DNA from 2 places in the Roseateles sp. GW821-FHT09H11 genome. Region 1 is predicted to be linked to the other one. Evidence: predicted binding sites of a transcription regulator. Region 1 holds the regulator's gene; the other holds the start of a gene.
The links. Region 1 encodes FliA, which starts transcription of late flagellar genes. Its sites were predicted from a motif close to CTAAAGTTTNNNNNNNNNNNGCCGNTA; they were not measured.
Positions count from the first base shown of each region.

Region 1 (3,403 bases):
CTCGCAGCGAAAGTGACAGAAAATCTTCGCTTTTCTCGGCGGAAAGTTGATATTGCTGACTTTCATGCTCAAACGACAATCGAATTTTTTCAAATGGCGTCGCGCAGAGTTTTCCTATATCCGGACCCAGCATCCAGTCAATTACGTTCAAGACGCTGGTCTTTCCACAGCCGTTTATTCCAACCAACATTGTCATGTCCTGATTGAAATCAACCGCCACATTCATGGACTTGTAAAGACCGACAGCCTCAATTCTTTGAATAATCATGAGTATGTAAAATGGAGTTTTAAAACCCAAACGCCAACCTCACCCCACCCCAATGCCTCCCAGCAACGGTGACGGGTGCCGAAGCCTCCTTGAGCAGCACGAAGTTCCCGCCGCCCATATCCCGGCGGTAGGTTTGCAGGAGGAACGGTCGTTGATTCCGGGCTGAAGCCAGCCCTGTCCGGTCGTTGAAGATCCGCCGGTAGCGGCTATTGGCTGTATTCCAAGCCACGTCGCCCGCTCGCTGGGGCTGGCAGTACCGCTTGTTATGCGTCGCCACGTACCCGTTGCGGTCCACCGCGATGCAGAACACCACCTTGTCCGAGAACTTCAGCATCCGCTCCTGGACCTCCGGGAACAGCTGATCCGCGATCTGCGTGAATCTCGTCGTGAACTGCTGCGGGTCGGTCCCCGCGATCGGCTGGTACTGCTCGTCGAAGAGCGACGACGCATCGATCCGCTTCTCCTTCACCGCGCGTTCGAGCAAGCCGGCGATCTCGGCCGACGCGGTCTGCACCGCCTGGATGTACGGCGAGTCCTCGACCTCGACGCCGCTCGACGCGATCTGCTCGATCATCTGCTCGGACAGCCGCAGGAACCGGTCGCTGCACGCGAACGCCGACTCCAGCTTGCGCATCGCCTGCTGGATCTCCACCCCGAGCTCTCCCGAGCGTTCCGCCAGCTGATGCGTCGTCGCTTGGCTCTCCTGCGCCGATTTCGCGATGAGGTCGACATCGACCTCCACATCCGCGAACGCCTGCAGGATCTTGCTCTCGCCGGCTCCTCCCGAGCCGTCCGCCCTCAACTCCCGGCTGAAGGTCCCGATCCGCGCATCCAGCGTCCCCACCGTGCCCATGATGGCCTTCGACGACGCCTCCACCTGCGCCGCCAGGTCCTTCACCGCATCCGCCACCACGCCGAAGCCGCGGCCCGCTTCGCCGGCGCGCTTGGCTTCCACCGATGCGTTGAACGCCACCAGCCGCGTCTGCAACGCGATCTTCGTGATCTCGGACGCCGCCCCGGACACCTGCCGCAGCGTCGCCACGATCCCGCCCACCTCGTCGCCCACGCCCGACAAGGCCGTGCGCGCGCGCCCCACCGCCTCGCGGGTCTGGTTCGTCGATTGATTGATGCCGTCCTGCGCATGCCGGACCTGCTGCAGCTCCGAGCCCAGCGCCTGCATCGCCTGCGCCTGCGAGGTCACGACCTTCTGCGTGTCCTCCAGCAGCCCGCGGACTTCGGCCGCGTCACGGCCCAGTTTGGAAACGCCGGAGGAGAGCTCCCGGACGACCTTCGCCGTGTTCCCTTGCATCGCCGGCTCATGAAAGCCGATGTCGGCTCCCCCCACCGACGCATCTGGCGCCACCTTCCCGGCGCGCCTGCGCCATGAGTCCCACATCGGTCGCTCCCCTCATGGTTTATGGACCACAAGAACTGCGGCCGCTGTGCGGCTCGTTTTACCAGTCGCGCAGCTTCACGCGCAATCGGGCAATCGCTTGACTGTGTAGCTGGCACACCCGCGATTCAGTCACCTTCAGCACCGCGGCGATCTCTTTCAGGTTCATGTCATGTTCGTAGTACATGGACATGACGTAGGCCTCGCGCTCCGGCAGGTTCTTGATCGCCTCCACCAGCGCCTCGCGCATGCGGTGGTCGCGCAGCATCGACATCGGATCGGCCGAGTCGTCGCTGACGTGACGATCGAGGTAGTCGTCGCTGTCGTCGTCCCCGGAGATGTCCTCCAGATAGACCAGCTGCGTCCCGCGCACCTTGCCGAGCATTTCCTGGTACTCGGTCAGCGAGATGCCCATCTCGACGGCGATCTCGGACTCCTGCGGCGGGCGGCCGAGCTTCTGCTCGAGCTTGTGCACCGCGCTCTCGATCGAGCGCTGCTGGCGGCGGTTGCCGCGGCTCATCCAGTCGCTGCCGCGCAGTTCATCGAGCATCGCGCCGCGGATGCGCTGCGTCGCGAAGGTCTCGAACTGCACGCCCTGCGCCGTGTCGAAGCGCGACAGCGCGTCCGTCAGGCCGATCAGGCCGACCTGGATCAGGTCGTCCAGTTCGACGTTGGCCGGCAGTTTCGCGATCATCTGATGCGCCAGACGGCGCACCAGCGGGCTGTACTGGCGGATCAGCGAGTTGTTGTCGAGTTGACCCTTGGCGGTGTACATCGTCTCGTCTCCAATCCGGCGTCAATGCGCAGCGAGGGTCACGCCTTGCGGGGCGCGGCCAGCCTTGGGCTGCCACATCGGCCGCGGACGCAGCGGCATCGCATCAGCGGCGCTGTCGAGCGCCGCACCCGGTACCGAGGCCAGCAGCAGCTCGCGCGCCATGTGACGCAGCTCGTGCGTCAGGGGCGCGGAGACCGGCTGGCGGGGATCCATGCAGGCCCACTCGCGCAGCACCGCGCCGAGGAAGCCGTCGCCGCAGCTCGAGAGCTGCTGGGCGATCCGCTCCGCCAGGCGCAGCTGCGGGTTGCAGGCCAGCAGCAGGCTGTAGACCATCAGGCCCGCGCGCTGCGTCAGCCATTTCATGCCGGCGTAGGCGTAGGTCACGCTCTGCACGTCGGTGTCGGCCAGCAGCACCGGACGCACCTCGCGCGAGACCAGCACGCGGCTCAGTTCCGCGGCGCTGGCATGCAGCAGGACGACGTCCGCGAACGGCGCCGCGTCGGTCACCGCTTCCAGGAACTGGGCGGCCGAACCGTTGGCATTGATGTAGCGCAGCGGCAGTCCGCGCGCGGTGAGGAAGGACACCTTCGCCGACAGCGCCTCCACGCAGGCCGCGAGGTCCACCGCCGCGAGGTCCGACGGCGCCGCGGCCTGCTCGCCCGCGTCCACGACCAGCGTGTGCAGGCCGAGTTCGCCGAACGCCGCGCACATGCCTTCCAGCAGCGCGCCGCTTCCCACCACATGCGGATTGCTCACCACCGGCACCACGCGCACGCGCGCCGTGGCGAACAGACGGCGCAGGCCGTCGGCCTGGTCCTTGGGAGCATTGCTGAAGTCGCGCATTGGGCTGCTCTGTGTCTCTTGCGTGTTTCCGCTCCAGCCACCATGTCCCTCTCGAAAGGAACCGGCCATTGCTGGAGCCGTTACCGGAAGTTTCGCCCCGGGGGCCACTCCTTGACCGGGAATT
Region 1 is NZ_JBWKOA010000003.1:348,599-352,001, reverse strand. It holds gene AC07PR_RS12380 (AAA family ATPase) at 1-268, opposite strand, end outside; gene AC07PR_RS12375 (methyl-accepting chemotaxis protein) at 288-1,664, opposite strand; gene AC07PR_RS12370 (RNA polymerase sigma factor FliA) at 1,723-2,436, opposite strand; gene AC07PR_RS12365 (MinD/ParA family ATP-binding protein) at 2,458-3,279, opposite strand.

Region 2 (3,403 bases), on a different contig from region 1:
CGCCGCCGATGCCCAGTCCGGTGACGAAGCGGCACAGCGCGAAGAAGGTGAAGTCGGTGGAGAAAGCCGTCGCGAGCGTGGCCACGGCGTAGATCGCGAGCGTCGCGAGGAACAGCCGCTTGCGGCCGAGCCGGTCCGACATCCGGCCGAAGACCAGTGCGCCGACGATCGCCCCGGCGAGATACAGCGATCCGGACCAGCCGACCTGGACCGCGCTCAGGCCGAGGGTGTCAGGTCTTTCCAGCACGGCGCCGACCGAGCCGACCAGGGTGACTTCAAGCCCGTCAAGCACCCATGCCACGCCCAGCGCTAGCACCACGCGCCAGTGCCAGCGCGACCAGGGCAGCCGGTCAAGCCGGCGTGCGATATCGAGGGAGGCTGTCATCGACGCCAGATGCGGCAATCCGCGTTCCAAACCGGAGCCTCCGCTCCTGACCGCCCCAATCGGCGGAAACGCCGCGACCCTCAGTCAGCGCATGCCAGCGAGGCCGAAGTCAACGAGCGCGACTGGGGCCGGAAGGGTGCTTGGGGGTCCTGGAGGGATCCCCCATGCCCCCTGGAGCGCCCTCGCCCGGGCTCACGACGTCTTCTTCCAAGCTGCCGCAGCCTCTTCCCACACGTCGGGGCTGCGAGCCACGAGCAACCCCGGCTGCCGGTCGCCAGCGCGATAGGGCGTGCCGTCCAGCCGCGCCGCAAAACCGCCGGCTTCCGTGATGAAAAGCGTGCCTGGCGCATGGTCCCAGGCGAGCTTGCGCCAATACAGCGTCGCGTCGAAGGCGCCTTCGGCGAGTGCGGGGTACTCCGCGCCGGCGCAGTTGAGTCCGGGCAGGATCTCGACGCCCTGCCAGGTCGCGACGCGGTCCTGGTGTTCCTGCGGAAGGAAGCGCGTCTTGACGACGGCCCGCTTCAGCCCGGAGCCCGGCGCCGTGTGCAGCCGTTCCGTCTCCCGCCAGGCGCCCTGCCCGCGCCGGGCGTGATGCAGCACCCCCGAGATCGGATCCAGCATCCAGGCCCCGACGGTCACGCCGTCTTCCAGCAGCGCCACCATCGACGACAGCGGTTCGCGCCCCGAGATGAAGTTGAAGGTCCCGTCCAGCGGATCGACCAGCCACACGGCGCCCTCGTCGAGCTGGTCGAGCAGCTCCGGCGTCTCCGCGCATTGCTCTTCGCCGACGACGCGCGAGCCGGGCACCAGCGCACGCAGCTCGGGGGTGAGGAAGGCCTCGACATCACGATCGACGGTCGTGACCCACTCGCCGGGGGCTTTCTCCATCACCTCCTCGTCCGCCAGATGGCGGAAACGCGGCGCGATCCAGGTGGCGGCGGCGTGGCGCAGCAGTGCGGCGACGGGGTCAGGCGTTGTCGAGGTCATCCGGGGATGCTACCCGCAGTGCCATGACCCCGGCGTGAGCCTCGGCGCGGGTCCGGGCAGCCGCTGCACGCACGCGGTCGCCCCGGGCCCCCTCAAGACCCGGCCCCGGGGGCCGATATCGGAGCATCGCCCGGGAATCCATCATGCACGTCGCCATCCCCTCCGCCTCCTCGGCATCGACCTCGACGGGGACCTCCTCCGCGGCCTCCGGCACCGGCCCCGACGCGCAGATCGCACGTCTGCAATCGCAACTCAAGCAGTTGCAGAAGCAGATGAAGGATCTCGCCTCGGACTCGACGATGGACGCCCAGGCGAAGGAAAAACGCCAGAAGCTGCTGCAAACCCAGATGCAGATGGTGATGGACCAGATCGCCCAGATCCAGAAACAGGCGGCGGAGGCCGCGCAAGCGAAGGCAGCGGAGCGATCCGGCCAGAGCGCCGCGCCCCAGGCCTCGACGCAGGCTCAGGACCGGGACCAGGATCGGGACGCTGATGAGGCCGGCGCAAGGCGCTCTCCCGCTCACGCGTCGCTGGGCGCCTTCCTCGACGAATACGCCTGAGCCTCCTCACGCTAGGATTCCACCCCTGAAGGGGTTCCACATGGTCACGACGATCAAACGCGAAGAGTTCTGTTTCCTGGTGGTCGACGATTTCTCGACCATGCGCCGCATCATCTCCGGGCTGCTCCGCGAGCTGGGCTTCAAGAAGATCCTCGAGGCCGAGGACGGCAAGGCCGCGCTGCGCCAGCTCGAACTCTGTGCCGAGTCGGGCGAACCGGTCCACTTCGTCCTCAGCGACGTGAACATGCCGGTGATGAACGGCTTCCAGCTCCTCGAGGCCCTGCGCGCCAAACCGGAGTCCGATCCGCTGCGCAAGGTGCCGGTGCTGCTGGTCACCGCCGAGGGCCGCAAGGAAGACATCATCCGCGCCGCCCAGCTCGGCGCGACCGGCTACATCGTCAAGCCTTTCAACAAGGACACGGTCGGCGACAAGATCCACCTGACGCTGAAGAACCGGAACATCCTGGTCGACTGAGGCACGCGAGGGCCTGGCGCGCAAATGACGGGCACCTGGCGCGCGGAACGTCCGTAACGCACGTAACGGCTTCCAGGGGGCGTCCCGCCGCCACGCCGCGAGACACTCGCGACCCTTCGCTGCTCCCGCTTCCTCGCATGACCGACCGCAGGCAAGTCCTCGCCGCGGCGCTGGGCTCGCTGCTGATGCCGACCACCCGGTCCATCGCCGCGCCCGCGCTGCCGGATGCCACCGGGCCTTACGCCCTGCCCGGCACCTTCGTCCATCCGCTGCCCGATCCGGCCACCGGCCGCCGCTACGAGGTCTGGATCGATTTGCCGCCGAATGCGCCTCCAAACACCGGTCCCCGACCGGCCGTGTTCGTGACCGATGCGCCCTATGCCTTCCCGCTCGTGCGGGCGCTGCGCAACCGCGTGGGTCAACAGGGTCGCAACCTGGCCGATTTCGCTGTCGTCGGGTTGGCGGGGCCCGCGGATGAATCCGCCGTGGAGATGCGCTCGCGCGACTACACCCCGAGCGATCCCCGGACGCGGCCCGGGCGGCCCGCCGATCGCTATGGCGCGCCGCGCTACGGCGAAGGGGCGGCCTATCTCAAGTACCTGGCCGACATCGCAGTACCGGCCATCTCCGCGCGCTACCAGCTCGACCCGGCCCGCCGCGTGCTGCTCGGGCATTCCTACGGCGCGTTGTTCGCGGCGCAGGTCCTGCTCGCCAGGCCGGCGCTGTTCAGCCACTACATCCTCGGCAGTCCGTCGTTCTGGTTCGATCGTCACCTGGTGTTCGAGCAGGAAGCGGCCTACGCGAAGCAGCACACCGACCTGGCGGCCCGTGTCTTCCAGTACGTCGGCGCCTACGAGGCCGTCGCGCCGGGACCGCGCTTCAACAAGGAGAGCGACCTCGTCGCCGACGTGCGCCGGTTCGAGACACAGCTGCGCAGGCGCCGCTACAAGTCGCTGCGCATCGAGAGCCGCGTTCTGGCCGGCGAGGACCATCTCA
Region 2 is NZ_JBWKOA010000001.1:186,645-190,047, reverse strand. It holds gene AC07PR_RS00770 (MFS transporter) at 1-385, opposite strand, end outside; gene AC07PR_RS00765 (inositol monophosphatase family protein) at 578-1,372, opposite strand; gene AC07PR_RS00760 (FlxA-like family protein) at 1,516-1,932, shown strand; gene AC07PR_RS00755 (response regulator) at 1,973-2,407, shown strand; gene AC07PR_RS00750 (alpha/beta hydrolase) at 2,545-3,403, shown strand, end outside.
Region 2: the regulator FliA is predicted to act here: its motif matches at 1,464-1,490, upstream of AC07PR_RS00760 (FlxA-like family protein).